DNA from 2 places in the Pseudomonas corrugata genome. Region 2 is predicted to be linked to the other one. Evidence: riboswitches for the same ligand, from Rfam matches in the RefSeq annotation. Region 2 holds a riboswitch; the other holds the start of a gene.
The links. A riboswitch is a leader RNA that binds a small molecule or an ion and turns the genes downstream of it on or off. The one in region 2 is predicted to bind cobalamin.
Positions count from the first base shown of each region.

Region 1: another riboswitch for cobalamin. It lies ahead of cobO (cob(I)yrinic acid a,c-diamide adenosyltransferase); the one in region 2 lies ahead of cobW (cobalamin biosynthesis protein CobW).

Region 1 covers NZ_CP130434.1:5,117,433-5,133,458, forward strand. The annotation lists gene QZH45_RS22785 (hypothetical protein) at 1-406, shown strand, start outside; gene QZH45_RS22790 (OmpP1/FadL family transporter) at 552-1,826, shown strand; gene QZH45_RS22795 (glutathione peroxidase) at 1,918-2,469, opposite strand; gene QZH45_RS22800 (MFS transporter) at 2,652-3,851, opposite strand; gene QZH45_RS22805 (MarR family winged helix-turn-helix transcriptional regulator) at 3,913-4,317, opposite strand; gene QZH45_RS22810 (adenosylcobinamide-GDP ribazoletransferase) at 4,499-5,230, opposite strand; gene cobC (alpha-ribazole phosphatase family protein) at 5,233-5,808, opposite strand; gene cobT (nicotinate-nucleotide--dimethylbenzimidazole phosphoribosyltransferase) at 5,805-6,860, opposite strand; gene cobU (bifunctional adenosylcobinamide kinase/adenosylcobinamide-phosphate guanylyltransferase) at 6,857-7,378, opposite strand; gene QZH45_RS22830 (cobyric acid synthase) at 7,503-8,954, opposite strand; gene cobD (threonine-phosphate decarboxylase CobD) at 8,951-9,943, opposite strand; gene cbiB (adenosylcobinamide-phosphate synthase CbiB) at 9,936-10,844, opposite strand; gene bluB (5,6-dimethylbenzimidazole synthase) at 10,841-11,491, opposite strand; gene QZH45_RS22850 (cobyrinate a,c-diamide synthase) at 11,488-12,888, opposite strand; gene cobO (cob(I)yrinic acid a,c-diamide adenosyltransferase) at 12,885-13,511, opposite strand; cobalamin riboswitch at 13,593-13,792, opposite strand; gene QZH45_RS22860 (hypothetical protein) at 13,952-14,536, shown strand; gene QZH45_RS22865 (PQQ-dependent sugar dehydrogenase) at 14,603-15,913, shown strand.
Region 2 covers NZ_CP130434.1:2,658,488-2,674,513, forward strand. The annotation lists gene nfuA (Fe-S biogenesis protein NfuA) at 1-323, shown strand, start outside; gene cobM (precorrin-4 C(11)-methyltransferase) at 523-1,269, opposite strand; gene QZH45_RS12255 (cobalamin biosynthesis protein) at 1,349-1,753, opposite strand; gene QZH45_RS12260 (CbtA family protein) at 1,750-2,457, opposite strand; gene QZH45_RS12265 (CbtB domain-containing protein) at 2,469-2,657, opposite strand; cobalamin riboswitch at 2,764-2,986, opposite strand; cobalamin riboswitch at 3,195-3,409, shown strand; gene cobW (cobalamin biosynthesis protein CobW) at 3,508-4,572, shown strand; gene cobN (cobaltochelatase subunit CobN) at 4,576-8,337, shown strand; gene QZH45_RS12280 (ATP-binding protein) at 8,543-9,547, shown strand; gene QZH45_RS12285 (vWA domain-containing protein) at 9,601-10,212, shown strand; gene QZH45_RS12290 (phospholipase D-like domain-containing protein) at 10,402-12,048, shown strand; gene QZH45_RS12295 (transporter substrate-binding domain-containing protein) at 12,432-13,280, shown strand; gene QZH45_RS12300 (amino acid ABC transporter permease) at 13,335-13,997, shown strand; gene QZH45_RS12305 (amino acid ABC transporter permease) at 14,007-14,669, shown strand; gene QZH45_RS12310 (amino acid ABC transporter ATP-binding protein) at 14,666-15,457, shown strand; gene QZH45_RS12315 (RidA family protein) at 15,482-15,868, shown strand; gene QZH45_RS12320 (IclR family transcriptional regulator) at 16,003-16,026, shown strand, end outside.

The DNA.
Region 1 (16,026 bases), 2.5 Mb from region 2:
GGCGGAATCCTTGTTGCTGGGCATTGCCGCCAGCCAGTCCAGCCTGGGTTCAGCCTTGCACGACCGTCGTGGCCATGGCCTGTATCGCATTACCGAATGCCGTCACCAAGCACTCTGGGACCATTACCTGGCGCTGGATCCGGAACGCGCCAGCCTCGTGCGCGGCCTGGCCAGCCAACATGCCTTTCTCAGCGGTCCGCACCTGGAATTGACCGTCAACCTGCGTTACGCCACTGCCATCGCCTGGCTGCTGGTAGAAGAACAGAACACGCCGCTTCCCGACGCCAACGATCTGCTGGGCATGGCCCGGATCTGGCGCCAGACATTTCACCCCCAAGGGCGCCTGCGGGACTTCACCTGCGCCTGGCAACACTGTGTTTCATCGCTGAATCAAGTCGCCTGCTGAAGAGGATGTTTGGAAACTTCCTACAACGTTCGCGAATTTGGTCGGATTGTCCTACAAAACCGCTCTAACTCACGCAACACAGGCTATAGCGCTTGAACGAAAATGTTGGTAATTTTCGCCTCGGTGACCACATGGAGTTCTAACAATGAAAAAAATGATGCTCAAAACCACCCTTGGCCTCGCCGTAACTTTGGCCTCCACTCAATTGTTCGCCAGCGGCTTCCAGCTGAACGAACAGAGTATCAGTGGCATGGGCACTGGTTTCGCGGGTCGTTCTTCCTCTGCCGATGATGCAAGTACCGTATTTGGCAACCCTGCCGGCATGTCGCGCCTCAAGCGCCAGCAAGTGACCGGTGGCTTTGCCGCCATTGACGCCTCTACTGACATCAACGATGCCAGCGGCACCCAGTCCGGTACCAACAAGGGCGACATGGTTCCACTCACCGGTGTTCCGATGGGCTACTACGTCAACCCTATCAACGATCAGTGGGCTTTTGGCTTGGGCGTCTATGCTCCGTTCGGCCTGATCACCGACTATGAAAGCAATTTCCAAGGTCGTAACTTCGGCAGCAAGAGCGAAGTGAAGGTCGTGACCTTCCAGCCAACTGTCAGCTATGCCTTCAATGACAAGGTTTCGATTGGTTTCGGCCCGACGATCAACCGTATTTCCGGTCAGTTGGAGTCGGCGCTGGACGTACCAGGCTTACCCGGCAATGGCAACGTTAAGATCAAGGGTGACGACATCGGCTACGGCTACAACATCGGCTTGCTGGTCCAGGCGACCGATACCACTCGTGTCGGCCTGACCTACCACTCCAAGGTCAAGTACAAACTCGACGGCCATACTGAAGTAACTCCGGGAGCAGGTACACCTGCCGGTTTCCTGAGCAGCGGACGCTATGACGCCTCGCTGGACATCACGACACCTGAAACGGTGGACTTTTCGGTCACCCAGCAGATCAATGATGCCTGGACAGTCTACGCCGGCAGCACCTGGACTCGCTGGAGCCGCCTGAAAGACATCACAGTGAACAACGACGTAACGGGTGGCGGCGCGCTGAACCCAACCCTTTTTGGCACCATCACCGAAGAACAAAACTGGCACGATACCTGGGCCTACGCCATCGGCACCTCCTACCAGTTGAACAAACAGTGGATACTGCGTACCGGCCTGTCCTTCGACCAGTCGCCTGCCAACAACACCGACCGCTCGCCACGCATCCCGACCGGCGACCGGACCATCTTCAGCCTGGGCGCTGGCTGGAGCCCGACCGACGACCTGACCATCGACGTAGCCTATTCCTACCTCAAGGAAGAGAAGGTCAACGTCAACCGTACCAACGCATTGGGCCAGGCTTACAATGCTGAATACGAAAACAGCGCAAACGGCTTCGGTGTTGGCGCAACCTACCGCTTCTGATGATTCACGGCGAGCCTGAACCCCTCGTTATCCGAAGCAAAAGAAAAGCCCCGTGCTCTGCAAAGAGCCGGGGCTTTTTCATGCCTGAAGGTCAGGGCCTGGAAGCAATCGCCGCTTCCACCGCCTTGATGAATTCAGGGTCATCAGGCTTGATCCGGCTGGAAAAACTGGCAACAACCTTACCCTGGCGATCCACGACATACTTGTAGAAATTCCATTTCGGCGCCCCGGACTGCTCGGCCAGGTGCTTGAACAACGGTATGGCGTCGGCTCCGCGCACCGGTTGCGGTTCGGTCATGGTGAAGGTCACGCCATAGTTGACGTAACAGACCTTGGCCGTCTCGGCGTTATCCTTGGATTCCTGCTTGAAGTCGTTGGACGGCACGCCCAGCACTTGCAGGCCTTGGTCCTTATAGCGCTGGTTCAGGGCTTCGAGGCCTTTGAACTGGGGAGCGAAGCCGCAGAAACTGGCGGTATTGACCACCACCAGCGGCTTGCCGGCGAAGCGCTGGCACAGATCGATGGTTTCCTTGGCCCGCAGCTTGGGCAACGAACCCTCCAGCAATGGTGGGCAGTCGGCTGCCCAGGCTTGTCCGGTCACAACCAGCAGCAGGGTGGGGATAGCTAGCCAGCGCATCAGCATGTAGGCACTTCCTTGAAGACATGTCAGACCACGACGTTACTCGTCATGACCTGATGCGTCCACCGCTCAGCAGTTGCCCATGCCCAGTTGCATCAAGGCCAACCCGCCCTGATGCCAGCCCCACCAGGCAAACGCCAGTAGCAGGACCGCGCCGGTAATAATCAACCAGGGGCCGACGCGACTCATGCCGCACCCGCCAGGACTTGCAGACGTGCCACCGGGCGCTCACGCACCGGCCAGTTCAACGCCGCCGCCAGCAGGCTGAGCAGGACGGCGGCCTGCCAGATCAGGTCGTAGCTGCCGGTGCGGTCATACACGACCCCACCCAGCCAGCCACCCAGGAACGATCCCAACTGGTGGAACAGGAACACGATCCCACCCAGCATCGAGAGATTTCGCACACCGAACAGGGTGGCCACGGTGCCGTTGGTCAAGGGCACGGTGGAGAGCCACAAGAACCCCATCGCCATGCCGAACGCATAGGCGGTGGTGGTGGTGACCGGCAGCCAGAGGAACACACCAATCACCACCGCCCGCGCCAGGTACAACCCTGTTAGCAGCCGTGGCTTGGACATACGTCCGCCGAGCCAGCCGGCGGTGTAGGTGCCGAAGATATTGAACAGCCCGACCAGAGCCAGCACGGTGGTGCCGACGCTGGCCGGCAAGTGTTGGTCCACCAGGTAGGCCGGCAGGTGCACGCCGATGAACACCACCTGGAAACCGCAGACGAAAAAGCCGAACGCCAGCAACCAGAACCCGGAATGGCTGCACGCTTCGCGCAACGCTTCGGACAAGGTCTGTTCATGGCCGGCCAAGGGCATCGGCGTGTCCTTGAGCATGCTCACCAGCGGTACGATCAGCGCCACCAGCAAGCCCAGGGCCAGCAGTGCGGCGGACCAGCCGAGCCAACCGATCAAGCCCAAGGTGCCCGGCAACATGGCGAACTGGCCGAAGGAGCCGGCGGCGCTGGCGATGCCCATCCCCAGGCTGCGTTTTTCCGGCGGAACAGCGCGACCGACCACCCCGAGAATCACCGAGAACGATGTGCCGGACAGGCCAAGACCAATCAGCAAGCCGGCACTCAATGACAGCGACCAGGCGGAATCCGACAGCCCCATGAACACCAGGCCCAAGGTATAGAGAACACCGCCGACCATCACCACTTTCGCCGCACCGAAGCGGTCGGCCAGTGCCCCGGTAAAGGGCTGCGCCAGACCCCAGATAAGGTTCTGCAGGGCGATGGCGAAGGCGAACACCTCACGGCCCCAGCCGAACTCAGTGCTCATGGGGGCCAGGAACAGCCCGAAACCATGCCGCACCCCCAGGGACAACGCCAGGATCAGCGCGCTGCCCACCAGGACCCAACCACAGGTACGCCACATCGATGTCATTTTTATTCTCCGCTCGCGGGTATATACCCGCTTATCATCGAACGAACCGGCTTCACGCCAGTTCATCCAGCAAGGCCAGCAATGCCGTGCGCTTCTCGGCGCCCAGTTTATCGATCAATCGTTGTTGTGCCGCTTCCCAGGCGGGCAATGCCGCCGCCAGTCGGTCGCGTCCGGCGGGCGTCAGCACGACGATGCGGTTACGCATGTCTTCACCCTCGGCAAGCGCCACCAGCCCCTCGCCTTCCAGCACCCGAAGATTGCGCCCCAGGGTGCTGCGGTCCAGGCCCATGGCCTCGGCCAGGGACGAAATGCTCGGCTGATCCAGGCGCGCCAGGTTGCTCAGCAAAGAATACTGGGCAACGTTGATCCCGAAGCCGTCGAGGGCGCCGTCGTAATACCTGCTGACGCCACGGGCGGCGCGACGCAGGTTGATGCACAGACATTGGGAAGGAAGCATGATGCGTGTATATACCCGTTAACTGGATGAATGCAAATTTAAATGTATCGCTTGACGAGGAAACCTGTGGGAGCGACTTGTGGGAGCAAGGCTTGCCCGCGATGAAGTCAACGCGGTGAGGCTTGATATCGAGGTGTCTTCATCGCGGGCAAGCCTTGCTCCCACGGACCTCCGCATGGCGTCAGACCAATGCCACCCCCACCAACACCGCCATCTCAAGAAGCTCCAACAAGGCCCCGGCCGTGTCGCCGGTGCATCCGCCCAGTCGGCGCAGCATCATCTGCCGCAAGGCGATGAACACCACCGCGGCGATGATCAGCGCCGAGATCCCGGTCCAGCCCGCCACCAGCACGCACCCCAGCGCACAGGCCGACAAGACCTGCCACCCCGCGGGTCGCGGCAGGTGGTCGGCGAGTGCCTGGCCCAACCCGCCGGCACGCACATAAGGCGTGGTCAGGAACAGACCCAGCAGCGCCGCACGCCCCAATACCGGCACGATGAGCAACACCAGGGCCTGCCCTTGTTCGAGCAGCGCCAGCAACGCCGCGAACTTGAGCAGCAGCACCAATACCAAAGTGATCACGGCAATCGGTCCGCTGCGCGGGTCTTTCATGATCAGCAGCGTGCGTTCGCGGTCGCCAAAACCTCCGAGCCAGGCGTCAGCACTGTCGGCCAGGCCATCCAGGTGCAGACCGCCACTGAGCAGCACCCATGCCGTCAGCAACAGCGCGCCATGCAGCAGCAACGGCGTACCGAGCAGCAAGGCGTTGAAACCCCACAGCAATGCACCGAACAACAGCCCCACCAACGGATAGAACAGCAGCGAACGGCCAAGCAGCGCGGGCTCCGGCATGCCCGGCAGGCGAACCGGCAAGCTGCTGAGAAATTGCAGGGCGATCCAGAACGGCAGCATCTTCAGCTTATCTCCGTAAAGACCGGACCGGACGACACCCGAAGGGAGAACCGCGCACCGTGGGCTACTTCAACGTTGAGCAGTTGCTCCCGGGGCAGGCCTCGGGCCTGGGCCAGCAGCAACTTCATCACGCCGCCATGGCTGACCAATAACACCCGCTGCCCCGCGTAAGCTGCATGCAGACGCTCCACCGCCGCCAGGACCCGCGTCGAAAACGCCTGCACCGGCTCACCGTCGGGGGGCGTGAACTCATAGGGATCGGCCCAGAATCGGCCCAGGGCTTCGGCGTCAGTGTCCATCAGCGCCGCTGCGCTACGCCCCTCCCAGGCACCGAAATGCAGTTCCTGCAGATCCGCATCCAAGTGCACCGGTACGTTGAGTCGGCGGCCGAGCTGCTCGGCAAAACGCGCACACCGTTGCAACGGAGAACTCACCAGTCGATCCCAGGGGCCGCCCGTTGCTACGGCCGCGTGCATCTGTTCCCAGCCCCTGGCCGTCAATGCATCATCGAGGCTGCCGCGCAAGCCGCCGCCCAGCTCGGTTTCACCATGACGCAGCAGGTCCAGGTGCAAGGTCATGCCGGGCGATCCGCCACGGCCGCTTCGGCAAACGTCGCCATTTGTCCGTGAAGCTCACAGGCCAAGCGCAACAGCGGTACCGCCAGCGCAGCGCCACTGCCCTCGCCCAGCCGCAGCCCCAGGTCGAGCAGCGGTTCGGCGTCCAGGGTTTCCAGGACGTGGCGATGCCCCGGTTCGGCACCGCGATGGCCGAACAGCAACCATGGCCGGCATCCGGGATTGAGACGCACCGCCACCAAGGCCGCGACACTGCAGATAAAGCCGTCCACCAGCACCGCGATGCCTTGCTGCGCACAAGCCAGGTACGCGCCGGCCAACGCGGCGACTTCAAATCCACCCAGGTTGAACAGCGTCTGCAGCGGGTCGTTGCTCTGAGCTCGATGCAGCGTCAAAGCACGTTCAATCACTTGGGCTTTGTGACTGACACCCGCCGCGTCCAGCCCCGTGCCCGGCCCGACCAGATGAGCCACCGGGCAATCGAGCAAGGCGCACGCCAGGGCACTGGCCGCCGTGGTGTTGCCGATCCCCATCTCGCCACCGATGAACAACTGCGTGCCGCTGGCAATCGCACGGGCAACGCTGTCGCGCCCGGCTTGCAGCGCCTGCTCGCCCTGGTCCACGGTCATCGCCGGGCCCTGGACGAAATTCGCCGTGCCTGGCCCGACCTGCAGATGCCGTACACCGGGCAGATCCAGCGACGGCGTCACGGTTCCCAGGTCCACGACCTCCAACCCGGCACCCAATTGCCGCGCCAGGACGCTGATGGCCGCGCCGCCACTGACGAAGTTGAGCAGCATCTGCCCGGTGACTTCCTGTGGATAGGCTGAAACGCCCTCGGCCACCACCCCATGGTCGCCGGCAAAAATCGTGATCCACAGTTGCTCCAGGCTTGGCTTGACCTGCCCTTGCAGGCCCGCCAGTTGCACCGCCACCGATTCGAGCCGCCCCAGGGAACCGGCCGGCTTGGTCAGTTGTTGCTGGCGGGCCGCAGCCCGTTCCAGGGCCAGGGTATCGAGGGGCTTGCACGGGTCCAGCCACCAGCGGTGATTCATAACGCAGTACCTTTAAGGGTCAGGGGCAGGCCGGCTACGGTCAGCACAACACGCTGACAACGTTCGGCCAAGGCTTGATGCAGCCAACCGGCTTCATCGACATAACGGCGAGTCAGCTCGCCCAGCGGCACGACACCCATTCCGGTCTCGTTGCTGACAAAAATGATTTCACCGGGCAGCGCGGCTACACAGTCCAGCAAGGCATCGCGCTCCATACCCAGTTGCCCGGCGTCGTCGAGCATCAGCAGATTGGTCAGCCACAGGGTCAGGCAATCCACCAGCAGGCAGTGTCCAGGCGCGGCGTTGTCCCGCAACACCCGGGCCAGGGCCAGCGGCTCTTCCACCAACGCCCATTCGGCCGGCCGACGCGCGCGATGCAGGGCGACTCGCTCATTCATCTCGCCATCCAGGGGTTGGCTGGTGGCGATGTAGGTCACCGGCAAGCGAGTGTCCACTGCGAGTTTTTCAGCCAGGCGACTCTTGCCGGAGCGGGCGCCGCCGAGGATCAGTTGGAGCATGGTGTATTACCTTTCAAATAGGCGGTGTTGCTGCCAGCCCCATCGGGCTCGCCCCCACATTGGCCCGGTGTCCGCAATCCCCTGTGGGAGCGAGCCTGCTCGCGATAGGGCCAGTCCAGCCACCCTAGATCCCACAAAGTTCACGCAACAACCCTGTATCCAGATGCTTCTCCACCAGATCCGCCAGCCGCTCGATATCCCGCTCGCGCAAGCCGTGGTAATCCACCGCTTGCACATCGGCCAACCCGGCCCAACGCAACAAGGCGCTGCTGGACTCGGGCGACTCGAACAGGCCGTGCAGGTAGGTGCCGAGAATCTGTCCGTCGAGGCTCCGGGCCCCGTCGCAGCGGCCGTCATCCAATTGCACCAAGGGCTGTTCCAGCGCCGGGCCGACGGTCACGCCAGCATGGATCTCGTAGCCACTGACCTCGGCATTCTCAAGGGTCAATCGTCCTCGGACATTGCGCAGCTGCTTCTCGTGCTCCAGAGTCGTTTCGAACGCCAGGAGCCCCAGTCCGTCGCTGGAGCCCGGCGCGCCTTCCAGTCCCAGCGGATCGTGAACCTGTTGGCCGAGCATCTGCAAGCCGCCGCAGATCCCCAGCAGCTTGCCGCCGTAGCGCAGATGCCGCTGGATGGCCGCTTCCCAGCCATGGGCCCGCAGATGAGCCAGGTCGCTGCGCACGCTCTTCGAACCCGGCAGGATGATCAGGTCGGCTGGCGTAATGGCCTCGCCGGGGCCGATGAATTGCAAGTCAACCTGCGGGTGCAGGCGCAACGGATCGAAATCGGTGTGATTGCTGAGGCGAGGCAGAACCGGCACCACCACCTTGAGCACCTGCTCGGCCTTGTCGGTTTGGCGCTGGTCCAGCCCGTCCTCGGCTTCCAGATGCAGGTCCATCACGTAGGGCAATACCCCCACCACCGGTTTGCCGGTGCGGGCTTCCAGCCAGTCCAGCCCCGGTTGCAGCAAAGCGATGTCGCCGCGAAAACGGTTGATGATGAAGCCCTTGACCCGCGCCTGCTCGCTGGGCGAGAGCAGTTCCAGGGTGCCCACCAGATGGGCGAATACCCCACCGCGATTGATATCGGCGATCAGCAGCACGGGGCAGTCCACCGCTTCGGCAAACCCCATGTTGGCGATGTCTCCGGCCCGCAGATTGATCTCGGCCGGCGACCCCGCGCCCTCCACCATCACCACCGGATACGCTGCGCTCAGCCGCTCATGGGAAGCCAGCACCGCCTGCATCGCGATGGCCTTGTAATCGTGATAGGCCACGGCATTCATAGTGGTGACCGCACGACCATGGATGATGACCTGGGCCCCCGTGTCGCTGTTGGGCTTGAGCAGCACCGGGTTCATGTCGGTATGCGGCTCGAGGCCGGCCGCCTGGGCCTGCACGGCCTGGGCGCGGCCGATTTCACCACCGTCGGTGGTCACTGCGCTGTTGAGGGCCATGTTCTGCGGTTTGAACGGCACCACACTCACGCCCTGACGCCTGATCCAGCGGCACAGCGCCGTGACCAGAGTACTTTTACCGGCATCGGACGTGGTGCCTTGCACCATCACTGTGGTCATTGGAAATCCTCGGCGTAGGCCTCGAAAGCCTGTTCCAGGCGCAGGAATTCGGCATCGTCGGCCGGCAACCCGAAGCGCAGGCTGCTGTTGTTCGTGAACAAGCGCAGGAGAATGCCCCGATGGGCCATGAAGTCGTGAAGCCTCTGGGCATACTCAGTGACCAACCACTGGAACAATGCGCAACCACCCTGGGGCTTGAAGCCGTGACGGGTCAGCAGCAGCGCCAGGCGTTGACTGGCATCTTCGCAGCGCTGTCGCTGACGGCTCTGAGCGGCGGTATCGAGTAAACAAGCTTGGCCCAGGACCCGGGTCGGCCCGCTGACCGCCCACGGCCCGACCTGTTCGGCGAGCAACCTGAGCAAATGTTGCTCGGCCAGGACAAACCCCAGGCGAACGCCGGCCAGGCCAAAGAATTTGCCGAACGAACGCAACACGATGAGCCCCACCTGATGGGCATGGGCTGCCAGGCTCAGTTGCGGAGTGACATCCATGAAGGCTTCGTCCACCACCAGCCAGCCGCCGCGCTGGGCCAATCGAGCGTGCCAATCCAGCAAACGCTCAGGGCTCAGGCTCAGGCCCGTGGGATTGTTCGGGTTGACCACCACCAGCACGTCGAGACTGTCGAGGAAGAAATCCACTTCCGACTCCAGCACCTCACGCACGATGTAGCCGCTGCGGCGCCAGGCTTCGGCGTGCTCGGCGTAACAGGGCGACAATACGCCGACCTTGCCGCTGCGACGCAGGCGCGGCAACAGCTGGATCGCCATCTGCGAACCGGCCACCGGCAGTACATGAGCAGCCCCGTAATAAATGCAGGCGGCCTGTTCCAACCCGTCATCGGTTTCAGGCAGGCGCGCCCAGGCCCGCAATGGAATCGTCGGGACGTCGAACGGCCACGGCGCCAGACCGCTGGACAGGTCGAGCCAATCCACCTCGGCAATACCATATTGCCGGGCGGCCTTGCGCAGGCGCCCGCCGTGCTCAAGCATAGAACTCAGCTCCCAGGCAGAGAATCAGCAACCACAACCATACGCCGCGCTGCACCAGTTGCCAGCCGCGATCAATGGAATCGGCGCTCGCCGGTACGCCCTCCCCCAGTGGCGGGCGCTGGTGCAGTTCACCGTGATACACCGCCGCGCCCCCCAGCTCGACGCCCAGCGCGCCGGCACCGGCGGCCATGACAGGACCCGCATTGGGGCTGTCCCAGGTAGGGCCCTGGCTGCGCCAACACCGGAGCGCCAGGCGGGTTTTTCCCAGCAGCGCGTAGGTCAACGCCACCAGCCGCGCCGGAATGTAGTTGAGCACGTCGTCGATCTTTGCCGCGGCCCAGCCAAAGCGCTCGAAGCGTTCGTTGCGATAGCCCCACATGGCGTCGAGGGTATTGCTCAGGCGATACAACACCACGCCGGGCGCACCCGCCACGGCGAACCAGAACAGCGCGGCGAATACCGCGTCGCTGCCGTTCTCCAGTACTGACTCGGTGGCCGCGCGGGCGACGGCGGTTTCGTCCAGCCCACGGGTTTCGCGGCTGACCAGATAGCCGACGCGCTTGCGTGCTTCGTCCAGATCGCCGCTGCGCAACGCCCGGGCCACCGGCTCGACATGCTCGCCGAGGCTGCGCAGGCCGAGGGCGCAGTACAACGCCAGGATATCCACCAGCCAACCCACCAGCGGCGCCCAGGACAGGGCCGTGGCGAGCAGGGTCAGCGGCACCACCGCAATGACCCACGCCGTGACCCCGTGGCTGCGCCAGCCGCGCCCACCGGAGTTGAAGCGTTGCTCGATGCGATCAGCAAAGCGGCCGAACGCCACCAGCGGATGCCAACGCCGAGGTTCACCCAGCAATGCATCCAGCGCTACGGCGGCGGCACTGAGCAGCGCGACACTCATGGGTTCACTCCCCAACGGTTTTCATAGAGCAGTTCATTGAGTGAACGCGGTTGTGCCCAGCCTTCCAGGGCGAGCATCGGTGCCGGATAAAACCCCTCCACCGGGCCGAGGCAGAGTACCGCCAGGGGCTTGGCACCCGCAGGCAGGCCCAGCAGATCGGCCAGGGCCTGGGGCTCGAACAGCGAAACCCAGCCCATCCCCAGCCCTTCGGCGCGGGAAGCCAGCCACAGATTCTGGATCGCGCAGGACAGCGAGGCGAGGTCCATCTCCGGCAAGGTCCGACGGCCGAAGATGTGTCGCTCGCGGTCATCCATCAACGCCGCCACCAGCACTTCGGCGCAGTCATTGATGCCTTCGACCTTGAGTTTCATGAACTCATCGCTGCGTTCGCCCAGGGCCTCGGCGGTGCGAATGCGCTCCTGCTCCACCAATGCCCGGATATCGGCCCGCAGGGCGCGATCACTGATGCGGATGAACCGCCAAGGTTGCATCAGGCCCACGCTCGGCGCCTGATGAGCGGCTTCCAGCAGACGGCGCAGCAACTGCGGTTCCACGGTGCCACCGGTGAAATGCCGCATGTCGCGGCGTTCGGCGATGGCGCGGTAGATGGCGTCGCGTTCGGCCTTAGGAAATGCGTTGTCAGTCATGGCCTCTTCGCGAGCAAGCCCGCTCCCACAGGGAATTGTGAACACCCATCCAACCTGGGAGCGGGCTTGCTTGCGAAAGCGGCTTCAGGGTCCGGCGCCAACAGCGCGGCGATGGCCCTCGGATTCGACGGAAAATAGAAATGCACATAGGAGGCCGTCATCCGCCCCTGCCGGAACACCGCCTCCGCGCCACGCCCACCGTTAGGGCTATGACCACGGGCGATCGGCTCCAGCTCAGTGCTGGTCAGCGAATGGTGGTAGGTATGTCCGCGCAGATTACCTTCCGGCAATTCCACCGATTGCAACGCCAGGGCGGCCAGGCGCTTCTGCATCTGCGCGTCACCGGCGAGCAAGCCGAGCAGCTCGGCGCGATTGCCCTCGACGTCGGTCAGTGAGTCCAGCAGATACAGCATGCCGCCGCACTCCGCCAACAACGGTTTGCCGGCGTTGTGGTGAGCACGGATCGCCGTCAGCATCGGCGCGTTCTGCGCCAGGGCAAGGTGATGCAGCTCAGGATAACCGCCAGGCAGGTACAGGCTGTCCGCCTCGGGCAGCTCGCGATCGTGGATGGGTGAAAAAAAGCGCAACTGCGCGCCCATAGCTCGTAGCAGATCGAGGCTCGCGCCATAGGTGAAGGCAAACGCTTCGTCCCGGGCCACAGCAATGCGGACCCCGTCGAGCCACGGCTGCGCGGCAATCACCTCGGGGGCGGCGAACGTAACCGCCGGCGGGAGCGTCACTTCGCAACTGCTGGCCAAGGCTTCGGCTGCGGCGTCGAGGCGCAGGTCCAGGTCATTCAGCTCGCTGGCCTGGACCAGCCCGAGGTGACGACTCGGCAGTTCGATTCCGGTTTCCCGGGACAGCGCGCCGTACCAGCGCAAGCCTTCTGTGAGGCTGCCTTCGAGCAATTGCGCATGGCGCACGGTGCCGACACGGTTGGCCAGCACGCCGGCGAAGGGCAGGTCCGGCTGATAGCGCGCCAGCCCGAGGGCCAGGGCACCAAAGGTCTGGGCCATGGCCGTGCCGTCGATCACCGCCAGCACCGGAACGCCGAAATGCCGCGCCAGGTCGGCACTGGACGGCGTGCCGTCGAACAGCCCCATCACCCCTTCGATCAGGATCAGGTCCGCTTCGGCGGCGGCTTCCCACAACAGCCGTCGGCTTTCCTGCTCGCCGACCATCCACATGTCCAATTGATAGACCGGTGCGCCGCTGGCACGCTCCAGAATCATCGGGTCGAGGAAATCAGGGCCGCATTTGAATACGCGCACCTTGCGTCCCTGGTTGCGATGCAACCGGGCCAGGGCGGCGGTGACCGTAGTCTTGCCTTGCCCCGACGCCGGGGCGGCAATCAGCACCGCCGGGCATTGGCGGTCCGGAAACGAAGCGTCACTCACAGTTCGACGCCTTTCTGTGCCTTGATGCCGGCCTGGAAGGCGTGCTTGATCATGCCCATTTCGGTGACGGTGTCCGCCAGCTCGATCATTTCCGGCTTGGCGCCGCGACCGGTCACCACGACATGCTGCATGGGGGGACGCGCCTGCAGATCGCTCAGGACCTGATCGAGATCGAGGTAACCGTGCTTGAGGGCAATGTTCAGTTCGTCGAGCACCACCAGGCCAATGGACGGGTCGCTCAGCAACTGGCGCGACACCGCCCAAGCCGCTTCGGCGGCTGCGATGTCGCGCTGTCGATCCTGGGTTTCCCAGGTAAACCCTTCGCCCATGACATGAAAGCGCACCTGCTCCGGGAAGCGCCGGAAGAACAACTCCTCACCAGTGCTGTTGCGGCCCTTGATGAACTGCACCACGCCACATTGCATCCCATGTCCCATGGCTCGGGCCAGCATGCCGAATGCCGAACTGCTCTTGCCCTTGCCATTGCCGGTCAGCACCAGCAACAAGCCGCATTCGTTCGGGGAATTGGCAATGCGCTCGTCGATCACGGCTTTCTTGCGCAGCATGCGCGCCAGGTGACGCTCGTCGCGGTCGGACGCATCTGTATTGGGGGAGCCGGTCATGGGGAAGCCTCCGTTGGGAACTGGATAACGGCAGGCGGGCACAGGAAAAGACGGCAACAAGCCTGGCATCGCCCACCGTGATGCCGCTGGATGAATCAGGCCGGTCTCCGGGCTCATGAGCGGCGTGATGCCGGGCTGCGCGCCTTCCCATGTCGAGACACAGTGGCTTGCTGGCAGCTTTGACTCATTTACCGTTGCGGGGGCAGCGCCGGGTTATCACCGGCTTCCCTGTTTCACTCTGTCGACCAGGGTCACAGAGCACCTGAAACAAGTCGCGAAGGTTAGAGGGTTGGGGGTGGAGCGTCAATTAAAGCCGCCGTGGGCCCAGCATTGATTATGGGCCTGGATCAATAAAGTGACGCCAATCTTGTGTCACGCTGCGGCAAGTGATATCAAATAGGCATTACGACCCGATATCACAAAAACAAGAGGGCAAAAACATGCAAGGCATGATCATCAGCAATCCAAGGCTGGAATTCCTGCGCCCGGTGCTGGAACGCTGGTTTGACTGTATCGACCGTTACAACGCCGTGCGCGGCGATAACGATACGCCTTACTGGTTCGATGAAAAGGCCAACCTCGGGCTGCTCTCGGCCGCCGCCTGGATGGCCGAGATGATCACGCTGCAGAACACCGCGACCCGTAAGCAGAATGAAGAAGGTGAACGCAATGTCACTGCCGACCTGTTCATTGCCGGCGCCGAGGATCGAGCGTTCATCCAGGCCACCCAACGCTGGCCGAAGGTCAAGAGCCTCAACCTGACCCAACCCCTGCAGGATGTCACCAGCGATGCCAAGCGCATCAGCTACGCCACTGACCTGAAGCTGGGCTGCCTGTTCGTCGCCCCGCAAAAAGCCCAGCAAAGCGCTACACCTGAAGAACTGCAGGATATGATCGATGACTTGCAAAAGGAGAACACCTGCGCCGTGGCCTGGTACTTCCCTTACAACTATCGCAAGTTGCGCAACGAGGCCGGTCACTACCATCCGGGCATCGCCGTGCTGTTCAAGCAGGCTCACGGCTGACCGGTTGAACCATCGCCGGTATATGCTTCTCTATGAATAACCACATGCATTCATAGGGAAGCCAGCATGCTCAAGCCACCGCACCTTCTGATCATCGCCCTCGCCGCAGGGCTTGTCGCTTGTGGCGAGTCTTCCACACTGCAAGTCTCCGACGGCACCGGCCCATCGCCAAAACTGCCCGAACCGAACAAGACCCTGGTCCCTACCGTCAATATCGCCGAAGCCGTCGGGTGGCCCCAGGGCGCCAAACCAACCGCGGCCGAAGGCCTGAAAGTGGTGGCGTTCGCCGAAGGCCTGGACCACCCACGCTGGCTCTACGTGCTGCCCAATGGCGACGTGCTGGTGGCGGAAACCAATGCCCCGCCCAAACCGGACGATGCCAAGGGCATCCGTGGCTGGGTGATGAAAAAAGTCATGGGGCGCGCCGGCGCCGGCGTCCCCAGCCCCAATCGCATTACGTTGTTGCGTGATGCCGATCACGATGGCATCGCCGAAACCCGCACGGTATTCCTGGAAAACCTCAATTCGCCATTCGGCATGACATTGGTTGGCAATGACCTGTATGTGGCCGACACCGACCAGTTGATCCGTTTCCCCTACAAGGACGGCGACACGCAAATCAAAGCGCAGCCGACCAAGGTCATCGATCTGCCAGGTGGCACCATCAATCACCACTGGACCAAGAACGTGATCGCCAGCCGTGACGGCAGCAAGCTTTACGTCACCACCGGCTCGAACAGCAACGTCGCGGAAAATGGCATGGAGGCGGAGGAAGGCCGCGCGGCGATCTGGGAAGTGGACCGCGCCACCGGCAATCACCGCATTTTCGCTTCCGGCCTGCGCAACCCTAACGGCCTGGCCTGGGAACCGCGCAGCGGTGCCTTGTGGACCGCAGTGAACGAGCGGGATGAGATCGGCAGCGACCTGGTGCCGGACTACATCACCTCGGTCAAGGACGGCGCCTTTTATGGGTGGCCCTACAGCTATTACGGTCAGCATGTTGACGTGCGGGTCGAGCCACAGAACCCGGCACTGGTGGCGAAAGCCATCGCCCCAGACTACGCGGTCGGCCCACACACAGCCTCACTGGGCCTGACTTTCGCCGAAGGCAATGCCCTGCCTGCGCCCTTCACCGAAGGCGCATTCATTGGCCAGCATGGTTCCTGGAACCGTAAGCCCCACAGTGGCTACAAAGTGATTTTCGTACCCTTCAACAGCGGCAAACCGGCAGGAAAACCCGTGGATGTGCTGACCGGTTTCCTGAACGCAGATGAAAAAGCCCAGGGCCGACCGGTAGGCGTGGTGATCGACAAGCAGGGCGGGTTGCTGGTGGCCGATGATGTGGGGAACAAGGTATGGCGGGTGTCGGGTAAATGAACCACCGATGACCTGCGGACAACTCTGTGGCGAGGGGATTTATCCCCGCTGGGCTGCGCAGCAGCCCCAAACCAGTCAACTCAATCTGTCTGACACACCGAGGTCTCAGGATA
Region 2 (16,026 bases):
TGGGCGGCCAACTGACCATCAAGGCACCGAATGCGAAAGTGCCGATGGTCAACGCCGACAGCCCGATCAACGAGCGCATCAACTATTACCTGCAAACCGAGATCAACCCGGGGCTGGCCAGTCACGGCGGCCAGGTATCGCTGATCGACGTGGTGGAAGACGGCATCGCCGTGCTTCAGTTCGGCGGCGGCTGCCAGGGCTGTGGCCAGGCTGACGTGACCCTGAAGGAAGGCATCGAGCGCACGCTGCTCGAGCGTATCCCGGAACTCAAGGGCGTGCGCGACGTGACCGACCACACGCAGAAAGAAAACGCTTACTACTGATTGTTGCAGCCTGGACTACCGCAATCGCGAGCAGGGCTCGCTCCCACAAGGATTGGGCTGAACGCTGAATTTGCGATCACCCAGAACTCTGTGGGAGCGAGCCCTGCTCGCGATTGCGGCGGTACATTCAACATCATTTCTGCCTGATCCACCGCTATCGCGAGCAGGCTCGCTCCCACAGACAGTGGATATTGAGCGGTCAGGGCCTGTAGAGATGGGCATGCCCGGCGCGGTAGAGCGATGATTCGCTGAACACGTCGTTGCCCAGCACCCGTCCCACCAGAATCAGCGCCGTGCGGCGAAAGCCCTTGGCCTGCACCTTTGCGGCAATGTCGGCCAGCGTCCCCATGACCCAATCCTGATCCGGCCAGGTCGCCCGGTGAATCACGGCAATCGGGCAGTCCGCGCCGTAGTGGGGCAACAACTCTTCGACGATTCTTTCCAGATGATTGACCCCCAGGTGGATCGCCATGGTCGCTGTGTGCTGCGCCAGGCTAGCCAGTTCTTCACCGGCGGGCATCGCGGTCTTGTCCGCGTAGCGGGTAAGAATCAAGCTCTGGGAGACGTCCGGCAAGGTCAGTTCGGCACCCAGCAGGGCGGCGCAGGCTGAGGTCGCGGTCACGCCTGGAATGATTTCGAAGGGGATGCCCAGTTCCCGCAGGCAACGTATCTGCTCGCCGATAGCGCCGTACAGGCTCGGGTCGCCGGAATGCACCCGGGCGACGTCCTGACCGTTGCGATGGGCTGTCTCCATCAGCGCGATGATCTGTTCCAGGTGCAGTTCAGCGCTGTTGATCACCTGTTCGGCGCAATGGCCCTCGAGCACGGCGGCGGGCACCAGGGAGCCGGCATAAATGATCACCGCGCAGCTGCGCACCAGCCGCTGGCCCTTGACGGTGATCAGTTCCGGATCGCCGGGGCCGGCGCCAATGAAGTAGACGGTCATGACCGGTTCCTGAAAAAAGAGGGGAGAGCGATGCCTGAATGAAGATCGCTCATGATCCATGGAGGGCGATTATCGGTTTTTACGACGCGACCGCCAATGCCAGTGTGGCCTGGGCGCACTTCTGGCGAGGAATACGCAAGGTGGCAGCGGTCTGCCCCAGTTGTTCGGCGAGGGCCAGTGCCGCGCTTTCGGCAACGCCGTAGCAACCGGTGCGCTCGAAAGCGATCTGCGAGCGGTGGCTGAGGCGTTCCCGGTAACCCGACAACTGGCCGGCATTGAAGAAGGTCAGCGGCAGGGCCAGTTGCCCCGCCAATGCCAGCAGGCCCGGTTCGTCACACTTGAGATCGATACTGGCCAGGGCCCCCACCGCTTCAAGCGCGATGCCGTGGTTCAGCAATGCCTCATCCAGCAACGCGCGCAACACGCTGGCCGGGCAACCGCGCTGGCAGCCCAGGCCGACCACCAGCACCTGGTCGTTGCTCATGCCTCGTGGTGAGCTTGGCCGTCACGGCGGAACAGCCAGGTACTGATCAGGCCGAGGGCCAGCCAGAACGCGACGTTGGTCAATTGCGAGGCAATCTTGAATTGGCTTTCAAGGGCTTCGGGCGCCAGCATCGAGTGGACTTCCGGCTGCGGTGCGCCGATGACATGGGGCACCAGCAAAGTCGCCACGCCCAGCAGTTTGAGCAGCCAATGCCTGCCGAACGCGATCAGGGCGATGCCCACGGCCGTGGACGCTGCGGTGCCAATCCACCACATCTGTCGTTGAGCCAGGTCGGCCGCGGCAGTGCCGGGCAGTTCCGGCGGCAGGCCAAGGGTCGGCGCGAGGACGAAGGTGGCATAACCGGCCAGGCCCCAGAGCAGGCCTTGGGAGGTGCGGGTAGGTGTACGCAAGGTGTACAGGCCCGCGAGCATCAGGGCGAAACCCACTGCGACCACCAGGTTGCCACCGGTGGTGGACAGCACGCGCTGCCAGCCATCTTCGGGTTCCCAGGCTTCGGCATCGTGGGTATGGGCGACGCCGTCGGCATGCTGATGGGCCTCGACAGGGGCTTCGGCAGCCGGGGCTTTTTCATAGGTCTCGGCCTGCAGGATCAGCGGCGAAACCCATAGGCTTTGCAGGAGGGTCAGCAGCAGGGCGGCCAGCAAACCACTGAACCCGGCGGTTTGCGCGATACGCTTGATCATGTCGGCAGGTCTCAATGGCACGGGAAGGCGGCGCTGTGGCGGGTGTCGTGGGCCGCGTTGTGCACCGCCTCGATGTGGGAGAAACCGGCGAAATAGACCAGGCCAGCCCCCAGGATCGAGGCGAGGATTGCCGCGCTCAGGCGCTGGCTCAGGGCCGTGGTGTTGCTGGCGGTGCGGGCGGTGGTGCTGATGGTCGACATGGCGCTTCCCTCTGTTCTTGTCTTGGCCAGTGGGTAGATCGAGCGCAATGAAACCCCGGGCCAAGGCCCGTCAGGATCCGAACAGCGCCCGCCCACCGCGGGTTTGTTGATGTTTGAGTCATGGGCCGGTCTCCGGGCTCACGAGGGGCAGGGCCTGGGCCTTGCCTGCAAGCGTCACCTTCCCATGCCATCAGGCACAGTGGATCTGACGCTTCGCTCGCTTACCGTTGCGGGGGCAGCACCGGACTGACGTGGCCTTGAAGTAAAGCACACGATTCACCGGTTTCCCGTTTCACCCTGTGAAGGGCACCCGTAACTAGGCGCACAGGAGAGCATAGGGCGGGGTGGGGCGTCAATTGTCAGCAACTGGATCTGATGTGGGAACACCCTACCGTGGGAGCAAAGCTTGCTCGCGATCCAGACGACGCGGTGCTATGGAGCAAACCACGTCATCGTTTGTCGCGGGCAAGCCTTGCTCCCACGGTATGAGTTGTCCTTGAGCCTGCTTGCAGACATTGACCCGCCCGCACACCCTGCGTAGCCTTGCGCCTTCGAGGTTCTTCGGTTTGCGCCGAAGCTAAGAAGGGAACGCGGTCCAAGCCGCGGCTGCCCCCGCAACTGTGAACGGTGACGTTCCTGCCAGGCCACTGTGCATGCAGCACGGGAAGGCGCAGGAATTGCCAGGGCTTTCTATGAAAAGCCGGGACCGGCCCGCCGTCAGCCAGGAGACCTGCCTCGAGACAGATTCTCACTACAACCGGGCGGGGTGATCCGGTGGCGAAATCTTCCGCGCACGCCTGTGCCTGCGGTTGTCGTCCCGTTTGCCCGCCACCTTGCCAAAGGGCATCCGATGAAAACACTGGCCAAACTTCCCGTCACCATCGTTACCGGTTTCCTCGGCTCGGGTAAGACCACGCTGCTGCGACACATGCTCGACAATGCCCAGGGCCGACGTATCGCGGTCATCGTCAACGAGTTCGGCGAGCTGGGCATCGACGGCGAGATCCTCAAGCAGTGCTCCATCGGTTGCACCGAAGAAGAAGCCAGCGGCCGCGTCTATGAGTTGGCCAACGGCTGCCTGTGCTGCACCGTGCAGGAAGAGTTCTTCCCGGTGATGCGCGAGCTGGTGTCCCGGCGCGGCGACCTCGACCATATCCTCATCGAAACCTCCGGTCTGGCCTTGCCCAAGCCGCTGGTCCAGGCCTTCCAGTGGCCGGAGATCCGCAGTGCCTGCACCGTCGATGCGGTGATCACCGTGGTCGACAGTCCGGCCGTGGCCGCCGGCACTTTCGCCGCCTTCCCCGATCAGGTCGATGCCCAGCGCAAGCTCGACCCGAATCTGGACCACGAGTCGCCACTGCATGAACTGTTCGCCGATCAGTTGGCGAGCGCCGACCTGGTGATCCTCAACAAGGCCGACCTGATCAGCCCGGAAGACCTGGCGAAAGTCCGTCTTGAAGTGGCCGAAGAACTGCCACCGGCGGTCAAGGTCATCGAAGCCAGCAACGGTCGCCTGCCGCTGGAAGTGCTGATCGGCCTGGGTGCCGGTTCCGAAGAGCACATCGATAGCCGCCATAGTCATCACGATCACCACCATGACGGCGACGACGATGACCACGATCATGACGCCTTCGACTCCATTTCCATCGAGCTGCCCCAGGCCGACGAAAGCCTGCTGCTGGACGCGCTGACCCAATTGGTGGTCCAGCACGGCGTGCTGCGGGTCAAGGGTTTCGCGGCGATCCCGAACAAGCCGATGCGCCTGTTGATCCAAGGGGTTGGCACGCGTTTCGACAAGCATTTCGACCGGCAGTGGAACGCCGACGAAGCACGGGTAACGCGTCTGGTGTTGATCGGCCAGGCGCTGGATGCCGGGCTGCTTGAAGCGCAACTGCGCGCCGCCCTCAGCGTCTAAGTCATGCACCTGCTCAGGACTCAGCCCGGCGGCTTCGTCTCGGACGACAACATCGCCGACCTGGGGCAAACCCCCGCAGAGCTTGTGATCCTGTGCAGCGGCGATTCCAGCCTGGCGCTGTTGGCCGAAGCGGCGCGGCAGTTGCCGGATGATTACCCACAGTTTCGCCTCGCCAACCCGATGCAGGTGCAGAACCACGCTTCGGTGGATCTTTACGTCGAGGACGTGCTGCGTCACGCCAAGGTCATCCTGTTGTCACTGCACGGCGGTATCGGCTATTGGCGCTACGGCATCGAGCGCTTGATGGAGCTGGCCGGGCGCGGGGTGACGCTGATCCTGGTGCCGGGGGACGACCGTCCGGACCCGGAACTCAGCGACTTGAGCAACGTGCCCGCCGCCGACCGCGACCGGCTCTGGCAGTTTTTGCGCCAGGGTGGGCTAGGCAACGCCCTGGACCTGTTTCACAACCTCGGCAGCCAGTGGTTCGGTCGCGACTACGCCTGGGCTGAACCGCGGACCCTGCCGCGCACGGCCATCTACCATCCGCAGAAAACCAGTGCCAGCCTCGACGACTGGCAAGCCGGCTGGCAGGCCGATCAACCTGTGGCGGCGGTGCTGTTCTACCGTTCTCATCTGCAAGCGGCGAACACGGCGTTCATCGACGTGTTCTGTCAGCGTCTGCAAGTGGCGGGACTCAATCCGTTACCGATTGCGGTAGCGAGCCTCAAGGAGCCTGGTTGCCTGGCGCAGGTCGAAGACTGGCTGGACGCGGTCGAGGCAGGGGTGATCCTCAATACCACCGGGTTTGCCCAGTCGAGCCCGGAAGCGCCGCACTTGCGGCCGTTTCGTCGCAACATCCCGGTGATCCAGGCGATCTGCGCCCAGGACAACGAACCCGGTTGGCGTGCCAGCGAGCAGGGCCTGGGCCCGCGGGACCTGGCGATGCACATCGCCTTGCCGGAGCTGGACGGGCGGATCATCAGCCGCCCCATCAGCTTCAAGGACATGGCCTGGCGCAGCGAGCGCAGTCAGAGTGATGTGGTCTGCTACCGGGCCGTGCCCGAGCGCATGGATTTCGTTGCAGAGCTGGCCCGGCGCTGGACCGAACTGGCGCGCCTGCCCAATGGGCAGAAGCGCGTGGCGTTGATCCTCGCCAACTACCCGACCCGGGATGGACGCATCGGCAACGGTGTCGGTCTGGACACACCGGCGGCGGCGTTGAACATCCTGCGGGCCATGCAGGACGAGGGCTATCCGCTGCCCGCCGAACTGCCTGCCAGTGGCACCGCGCTGATCCAGCAGTTGCTGGGCGGGGTCAGCAACGACCTGGACAGTCTCGACCTGCGGCCGTGTCATCAGAGTCTGGCGCTGGAGGCTTACCAGGCCATGTTCGACACGCTGCCCGAGGCCAATCGCCAGGCGGTGCTGGAGCGCTGGGGCGCGCCCGAGACGGACCCGATGTTCCGCGCCGGTCGTCTGATGATCGCTGGCCTGCGTCTGGGCCTGACGTTTGTCGGCATCCAACCGGCCCGGGGGTATCAGGTCGATCCGAGTGCGGTCTACCACGACCCGGACCTGGTGCCGCCCCATGGCTACCTGGCGTTCTATTTCTGGTTGCGCCATACCTATGGTGCCCATGGCGTGATCCACGTCGGCAAGCATGGCAACCTCGAATGGCTGCCGGGCAAAGGCGTCGGGTTGTCGGAAAGTTGCTGGCCGGATGCGCTGCTGGGACCGCTGCCGAATATCTATCCATTCATCGTCAACGACCCAGGCGAGGGGGCCCAGGCCAAGCGGCGTACCCAGGCAGTGATCATCGATCATCTGATGCCGCCGCTGACCCGCGCCGAAACCTACGGACCGCTGCGTAACCTCGAGTTGCTGGCCGACGAGTATTACGAAGCGCAATTGCTCGACCCGCGACGTGCCCGAGAGCTGCAGCGGGACATCCTGAACCTGGTGCGCGAAACCCATATCGATCGCGAGCTGCAATTGGACGCCGACGCGGACGCGGCGATCTGGCTGCCGCGCCTGGACACCTACCTGTGCGATCTGAAGGAGTCGCAGATCCGCGACGGCCTGCACATTTTTGGCGAATCGCCCGGCGGACGGCTGCGCATCGACACCTTGCTGGCGTTGCTGCGCATCCCCCGGGGCGATGGCAAAGGCGCGCAGTCGAGCCTGTTGCGGGCACTGTCGAAGGCGTTCGGGCTGGGCTTCGATCCGTTGGACTGCGCCTTGGCCGACCCGTGGGCTGGCGACTGTCCCGAGGCGTTGCGGCAGGTCAGCGATGAGCCCTGGCGCACCGCCGGCGATACCCGCGAGCGCCTGGAGCTGTTTGCGGCAAGCTTGATCGAGCAGGCCTTGGAAGGCAGGGTCGAGCAATTGGAAGCGCCGGGTTGGCAGGACGTGAGCAGCATCATCGAGAGTCTGCGGTCCGTCGTGGCCCCGCGCCTGGATGCCTGTGGCCCGGCGGAAATGCGCGGCCTGCTCGATGCCTTGAGCGGACGCTTCGTGCCGGCGGGCCCCAGCGGTGCGCCGAGTCGTGGGCGCCTGGACGTGTTGCCCACCGGACGCAACTTCTTCTCGGTGGACGTACGCAACCTGCCCACCACCACGGCGTGGCGCATCGGTTTCCAGTCGGCGAATCTGATTCTGGAGCGGCACTTGCAGGATCACGGCGATCACCTGCGCCAGCTTGGCCTGTCGGTGTGGGGCACTGCCACCATGCGCACCGGCGGCGATGACATCGCCCAGGCCATGGCGCTGATGGGTGTACGCCCGGTGTGGGCTACGGGCAGCCAACGGGTGGATGATTTCGAGATCCTGCCGCTGAGCCTGCTGGATCGGCCCCGGGTCGATGTGACGCTGCGGGTATCGGGGTTTTTCCGGGACGCCTTTGCCAACCTGATCCGGCTGTTCGATGCGGCGGTGCAGGCCGTCGCCGCGCTCGATGAGCCGCCAGACATGAACCCCCTGGCGGCCAAGGTGCGGAGCGAGCGGGAGGCCCTGCTGGCTTCGGGCGTCGAGCCGGAAACGGCCGCCCGGCAGGCCGGCTGGCGGATCTTCGGCGCCAAGCCCGGAGCCTATGGCGCGGGCGTGCAGGGCGCCATCGACGGTCGCCTGTGGCAGAGTCGCGAAGACCTGGCCGAGGTGTACCTGAACTGGGGCGGCTACGCCTACGGCGGCTCAGATGAAGGCACCGCTGCGCGAGATCAGTTTTCCCGGCGATTGGGCCAGGTGCAAGCGGTGTTGCAGAACCAGGACAACCGCGAGCACGACCTGCTCGATTCCAACGATTACTACCAGTTCCAGGGCGGCATGCTGGCGGCGGTGGAAACCCTCGGTGGTACCGCCGCGGCCAGCTACCACGGCGATCACAGCCAACCGGACTTGCCCCGGATCCGTACCCTCAAGGAAGAGCTCAACCGCGTCATCCGTTCCCGGGCAGCCAATCCGAAGTGGATCGACGGGGTCAAGCGGCACGGCTATAAAGGCGCATTCGAACTGGCGGCAACGGTGGATAACCTGTTTGCTTTCGACGCCACGACACAGCTGATCGACGATCACCAGTACGCCTTGCTGGCCGATGCCTACCTGCTCGACCCGGACACCCGGGACTTCGTCCGTCAACACAACCCCGACGCCTTGCGGGACATGACCGAGCGCATGCTTGAGGCGCAGCAGCGGGGAATGTGGCAGGCGCCGGGGGCGTATCGCGAGGCGCTGGAGAATCTGTTGCTCGACATTGAAGAAGATGGTTGATGTGTACCATCAGCTGGCCATTTGCAGAACCTGTGGCGAGGTCGTCTGTGGGAGCAAGGCTTGCCCGCGATACAGGCGGCGCGGTCCGTCAGAAATCGAGGCGTCTTTTCGCGAGCAAGCTTTGCTCCCACAGTGCGGGGATAAATCCCCCTCGCCACAAGACTCTCTCCAAACCGACTTTACCGACCACCTTTGAGAATCGACCATGACCGACACCCCCCATTTCCCGCTCTCCGCCGTGGTCGGCGCCGATGACCTGAAACTGGCCCTGTGCCTGGCCGCCATCGATCCGAAGATCGGTGGTGTGCTGATCGAAGGTCCCCGGGGCATGGCCAAGTCGACCCTTGCCAGGGGACTGGCGGATCTGCTGGCCAGTGGGCAGTTCGTCACCTTGCCCCTGGGCACCACCGAGGAGCGACTGGTGGGCACCCTCGATCTGGACGCCGCCCTGGGGCAAGGGCGTGCGCAATTCTCTCCCGGTGTGCTGGCCAAGGCCGACGGTGGCGTGTTGTACGTCGATGAAGTGAACCTGTTGCCCGATCACCTGGTGGACCTGCTGCTGGACGTCGCCGCCAGTGGTACCAACCTGATCGAGCGCGATGGCATCTCCCATCGGCATCCGGCGCGTTTCGTGCTGATCGGCACCATGAACCCGGAGGAGGGCGAGTTGCGCCCGCAACTGCTCGACCGGTTTGGCCTGAACGTGGCCCTCGACGGTCATACCGCGCCGACGGAACGCGGACAGATCATTCGGCGACGGTTGGATTTCGACAGTGATCCCGTGGCGTTTTGCGCGCAATGGGCATCGGCCCAGGGCCAACTGCGCGAGCGTTGCCAGAACGCTCGCGAGCGCTTGTCACAGATTCCCCTGGACGATCAGGCCTTGGCGCAGATCACCGAGCGCTGCTTTGCCGCCGGCGTCGATGGCTTGCGCGCGGACCTGGTCTGGTTGCGGGCCGCACGGGCCCATGCGGCCTGGCGCGGGGCGCCGGTTATCGCCGCCGAAGACATCGATGCGGTCGCCGAGTTTGCCTTGCGCCACCGTCGGCGTGGGCACTCAGTCCCGGCACCTTCACCGTCCCAGGCGCCCTCGACTGGCGACCGAGCCGCCGAGCCGAGCGAAGGCCAGGGCCAGTGGGGCGATCTGCCGGCCCAGGCGCTACCGACCGGCGCCCGGCGTGACGTGCCGAGCTGGCCAAAAAAGCCCTAGGCATTCTCCCCCGTTCGGCCGCGGGGGCGAATGCCAGACCCCGTGCCGGGCTGTTGCAGCGGGGGCGTCAAGGCCGCAGCAAAGCGGCGGCCAGCGGCGTGGTGAATTGGCCGGGCACCTTGTTGAACGGTCGTCCGCGTTTGCGTGAAGACTTGCGTTGGCAGGCACGTCATCGCTCGCCCCATGAGCTCTGGCTGGTGATCGTCGATGCGTCGGCCTCGACCCGTCGTTATCGGGCCTTGAGCGATGGCAAGGGCCTGCTGGCGCAGCTGTTCGACGACGCCTACCGGCAGCGCGCCCGGCTGGCGCTGCTGACGGCCAGCGGCAGTGTCCCGAACTGGCAGGTGCAGGGGCTCAAGGCCTCGGCCGGTTTGCGCGACTGGCTCGACGGGCTGGGCGCCGGCGGCGGTACGCCGTTGCTGGCGGCGCTGCAGGAGGCCGGTCATTGGCTGGTCGCCCGGCGCAAGCGCTACCCAGCGGAGCAGCAAAGGGTGTTGCTGATGACGGATGGGCGAGTGAAGGAGGGCTTGCCGCTGTCGCCACTCGATTGCCCCTGCCTGTTGGTCGACATCGAGCGCGGCCCGATCCGCCTGGGCCGGGCCCGGCAGTTGGCGGAGCAGTTGGGGGCGGAGTATCGGCATATTGATGATGGGGTATCTGACTGATATCCGTTGGTTGGATGGGCCCCATCGCGAGCAGGCTCGCTCCCACAGGGAGTTGTGGCGTAGATCAATCATGTATTCACAGCACATCCCATGTGGGAGCGAGCCTGCTCGCGATAGCATCACCTCGGTCCCCGATCTACCCCAGTCGAATCCCTGATCTATGCTGAGGCAACTTCACAGGAGTGAACCATGCGCATACTCGTCACCAACCCCCAGGACGACTTCCGGGTCAAGGCCTATGCCGGTACCAATGGCGTGCTGCTCGCCATGGACCTGGCCGAATCGCGGCGCGAGGGCCTGTTGGGGTTTGCCATCGAGAAGCAGCAGGGCAACAAGCCCTGGTTGTTCCTGTTCAACAGCCTGACGTTCCCCGACAAGGCTCACACCTTCCCCCAGTTCCACGCCACGCCCAGCGACAAGGCGCCGTTGCAGAAATTTCGCTGGGCCGACTATGCCATCAATCCCGGTGTGACCATTCATTACCGTGTGCATCTGGCCTACGGCAGTCCCGACGCACCGCAATTGGGAGAGTCCCTGGAGGTCACGGTCACCAGCGATAACGGACAACCCGCCAACCAGCAAGTGATCTTCAATCGTGCCGTAGCCGCCAGCCAGGCGTTCCAGCGCAAGTTTCCCGAACTGGACGCGTTGATCAGTGCCAACCGGAGCCTGTCCATCGACGACTGGCCCGATGCGCCGCGGCGCTGGCTGGAGAACGGCCTGCTGGGACGCCTGACCGGCTTCATCGACCGGGCATTGGATGCCACCTGGGCCCTGGATGTCGCCATCTACGAGTACGAACTGCCGGTGATCATCGATGCGGTGAATGCCGCTTTCACCCGCGGCGCGCAGGTGCGGGTGCTGTACCACGCCGAGCCGGGCGACGACACCACACTGCGCAACGAGGCCAGCCTGGAAAAACTGCCGCCGGCCAACAAGCGGGGACGGGTGACCCAAGGCATTTTCCACGACAAGTTCATCGTCTTGAGCAAGGTCGATGGCAGCGGTGCGTTGGATCCCGAGGCCGTGCTCTGCGGCAGCACCAATTTCACCGCCAACGGTGTCTACCGCCAGGCCAATGTCGTTCATGTGCTGGACGACCCCCGGGTGAGCGACAGCTATCGCCAGGTGTTCGAGCAGATCTGGGCCGCACCCCGGGACGTCGATGCCACCCGCCAGTGGCTGACCCAGAGCAACCCCATGGACCCGCAGCAACGGTTATTCACCGGGTTCTCGCCGCGCACGGGAGAGGGCGACCTGGACCGCTTCGTCGAGATCATCAATGCCGCCCGCAAGGACCTGCTGTTCGTTACCGCCTTCGTCCTGCCCGACCGGATCCTTGACGCCTTGCTCGGCCAGCCCAACGACGATGTCCTGCGCTACGGCCTGCAAAACACCACCAGCCGCATCACTGGATTCCATGCCGACCGCACCGCCGAATTCGCCGCCACCGCGTTGCTCAACACCGGGCTCGAAGGCTGGCTCAGGGAAAACATGAAAGGCCAGAAGGGCAACCTGCTGGTGCACACCAAAGCCATCGTCACCGACTTCACCAGCGACACGCCAACCATCATCAGTGGCAGCCACAACCTCAGCGCCGCGGCCAGCAGCAATAACGACGAGAACTACCTCATCATTCAGGGCGACACCGACCTGGCCGACCGCTACGGGCTGGAACTGCTGCGTTTCTACGAGCATTACCGCTTTCGTTATTTCGCCAGGAAGCTCGCGCTCAAACAGGTCAAGCCGCTGGCGGTGGATGACAGCTGGAGCGATGACTATTACCGCGACGGGGATCTGCGGATGTTGTCGAGGGTGAGGTTTTGCGGCCGCTAGCGGCAGCGGCAATTATTGCTACAAGCGCAAGTAGTCCCGGCACCGCCGACCCTTGTGGGAGCGAGCCCGCTCGCGAAGACGGCTTCACATTCAGCATCAATTCCAACTGACCCACCGCTATCGCGAGCAAGCCCGCTCCCACAGAGGGCATGCGGCACCGGTTTGGGGCCTTGCTACCCGCGCGTCGTAGCCAACGGTAGCAGTCTCGGGATCACGTCCCAAGTCGTCCACGCCCGGCCGATTTCTCCATCTCCCTGATTCCATTCACTTTCCATTTTCCTCGCCCATGGGCGTCCAGCCTGTGGCACACTTTCTGCTGTCTATTCCGTTGTTACATACTATGTTCCGGTATAGCGGAATAAACTCATCCTGGAGTGCTTGCCATGCATCGCCGACCTTCCTTGTTCAAAGCGTGTGTTTTTCTCTTCGCGGCCACGACGGCTGCCATGGGTGTCGCTCAGGCGGCCGACAGCAAGCTGGACAGCGTGCTGCAACGGGGGAAATTGATCGTGGGCACGGGCAGCACCAACGCGCCGTGGCACTTCCAGGGAGCGGATGGCAAGTTGCAGGGGTTTGATATCGACATCGCACGGATGGTCGCCAAGGGGCTGTTCAACGATCCGACGAAAGTCGAGTTCGTGGTGCAGTCTTCCGATGCGCGGATTCCCAACCTGCTGACCGACAAGGTGGACATGAGCTGCCAGTTCATCACCGTGACCGCCAGCCGTGCCCAGCAAGTGGCCTTTACCTTGCCGTACTACCGCGAAGGCGTGGGCCTGTTGTTGCCGGCCAACAGCAAGTACAAGGAAATCGACGACCTCAAGGCCGCCGGAGACGGCGTCACCGTCGCGGTGTTGCAGAACGTCTACGCCGAAGAGTTGGTGCACCAGGCGCTGCCCAAGGCCAAGGTCGACCAGTACGACAGCGTCGACCTGATGTACCAGGCGGTGAACTCTGGTCGTGCCGACGCGGCAGCCACCGATCAGTCCTCGGTCAAGTACCTGATGGTGCAGAACCCTGGCCGCTATCGCAGCCCGGCGTATGCCTGGAGTCCGCAAACCTATGCCTGCGCGGTCAAGCGCGGCGACCAGGATTGGCTGAACTTCGTCAACACCACCTTGCATGAAGCCATGACCGGCGTGGAATTCCCCACTTACGCCGCATCGTTCAAGCAGTGGTTTGGCGTGGACCTGCCGTCGCCGGCCATCGGTTTCCCCGTTGAGTTCAAATGATCCCGTGAGCCCGGGGCACCCCATGCGGGCGCCCCGTCGAAGGTACTGCCGACCATGAATTATCAGTTGAACTTTGCCGCCGTCTGGCGCGATTTCGACACCTTGCTGGCGGGGCTTGGCCTGGGGCTTTCCCTGGCGCTGGTGTCGATCGCCATCGGTTGCGTGATCGGCCTGGCCATGGCATTCGCGCTGCTCAGCAAGCACCGTGTCTTGCGCGTGCTGGCGTCGGTGTATGTCACGGTGATCCGCAATACGCCGATCCTGGTGCTGATCCTGTTGATCTACTTCGCCTTGCCGAGCCTTGGCATTCGCCTGGACAAGCTGCCGTCGTTCGTCATTACCCTGTCGTTGTACGCCGGGGCCTACCTGACCGAAGTGTTCCGCGGTGGGTTGATGAGCATCCACAAGGGCCAGCGGGAAGCGGGCCTGGCGATTGGCCTGGGCGAGTGGCAAGTGAAAGCCTATGTCACCGTGCCGGTGATGCTGCGCAACGTGCTGCCGGCTTTGTCGAACAACTTCATTTCGCTGTTCAAGGACACGTCCCTGGCGGCGGCGATTGCCGTGCCGGAGCTGACCTATTACGCCCGCAAGATCAACGTGGAGAGCTACCGGGTGATTGAAACCTGGCTGGTGACCACGGCCCTGTATGTCGCGGCCTGTTATCTCATTGCCATGCTGCTGCGGTATTTCGAGCAGCGCCTGGCAATCCGCCGTTAGGAGCGTCCCATGTACGAATCCCCCAGTTGGTTGCATGAGCTTTGGGTTGCCCGGGAGACGCTGTGGGCCGGGTTCCTGACCAGCGTGCAATGTTCGTTGCTGGCGATTTTGCTGGGCACGGTGATTGGCCTGGTTGCCGGTCTGGTGCTGACCTACGGCCGCACCTGGATGCGCGCGCCGTTTCGCTTCTATGTCGACCTGATTCGCGGCACGCCGGTGTTCGTGCTGGTGCTGGCCTGCTTCTACATGGCGCCGGCGCTGGGCTGGCAGATCGGCGCGTTCCAGGCCGGTGTCCTGGGCCTGACGCTGTTTTGTGGTTCCCACGTGGCCGAGATCGTGCGCGGTGCCTTGCAAGCATTGCCCCGTGGACAGATGGAAGCCAGCCAGGCCATCGGCCTGACGTTCTTCCAGGCCCTGGGTTATGTGCTGCTGCCCCAGGCATTGCGGCAGATCCTGCCGACCTGGGTCAATTCCTCCACCGAGATCGTCAAGGCCTCGACCCTGCTGTCGGTGATCGGCGTCGCCGAGCTGCTGCTCAGCACCCAGCAGATCATCGCCCGGACCTTCATGACCCTGGAGTTCTACCTGTTCGCCGGGTTTCTCTTTTTCATCATCAATTACGCCATCGAATTGCTCGGGCGGCACATTGAAAAGCGGGTGGCCTTGCCATGACTGACGTTTCGACTCCCTCCAACGCCCAGCCGCTGCTCGACATTCGCGGCCTGCGCAAACAATACGGCCCGCTGGAAGTGCTCAAGGGCGTCGACCTGAGCATGCAGCGCGGCAACGTCGTCACGCTGATCGGCTCCAGCGGTTCCGGCAAGACCACGCTGCTGCGTTGCGTGAACATGCTGGAAGAGTTCCAGGGCGGGCGGATCATGCTCGACGGTGAGTCCATCGGCTATGACGAAGTCGACGGCAAGCGTGTGCGCCATCCCGAAAAAGTCATCGCCCGGCACCGCGCGATGACCGGCATGGCGTTTCAGCAATTCAACCTGTTTCCCCATCTGAGCGCGTTGCAGAACGTCACCCTGGGCCTGCTCAAGGTGAAAAAACTGCCCAAGGACGAAGCGGTGGCCCTGGCCGAGAAGTGGCTGGAGCGGGTCGGCCTGCTGGAGCGCCGCAACCACTTTCCCGGTCAGTTGTCCGGTGGCCAGCAGCAGCGGGTGGCGATTGCCCGGGCGATTGCCATGAACCCCAGTCTGATGCTGTTCGACGAAGTCACCTCGGCCCTCGATCCGGAGCTGGTGGGTGAAGTGCTGAACGTGATCAAGGGCCTGGCAGAGGACGGCATGACCATGCTGCTGGTGACCCACGAAATGCGTTTTGCCTTCGAGGTCTCCGACAAGATCGTCTTCATGAACCAGGGCCGAATCGAAGAGCAGGGCCCGCCGAAGGAACTGTTCGAGCGGCCGCAGTCACCGCGCCTGGCGGAATTTCTCAAGAACACTCGTTTTTAATCCATTGAACAAGGAGATTCACTCATGAGCATCAAGCGCTACGGTACCGGCAGCACCGCGGGTGGCGGGCAGCCACGGCCATTTGCCCGCGCCGTCGAGGCCGATGGCTGGCTGCACGTGTCCGGCCAGGTGCCGGCGGTGAACGGCGAGATCATCGCCGGCGGGATTGTCGAGCAGACTCACCAGACCATGAAGAATGTGATCGCCATTCTCGAAGAGGCCGGTTACGAGCTCAAGGATGTGGTGCGCTGCGGTGTGTGGCTGGATGACCCGCGGGACTTCTGGAGTTTCAACAAGGTGTTCGGCGAGTACTTCAGCCCCGAACACGCTCCGGCTCGGGCCTGTGTGCAGGCGAGCATGATGGTGGATTGCAAGGTCGAGATCGATTGTGTGGCCTACAAGAAAAAGTGAGGCCATCGCGGGCAAGCCTTGCTCCCACAAGATCAAGCTGTGCCTGTGGGAGCAAGGCTTGCCCGCGATAGCGATCTACCAGACGCCACCGCTGTCTGGTTACACTCGCGGCCAACTGAATGGGAACCCAAGACATGACCGAAGACACCATCAAACGC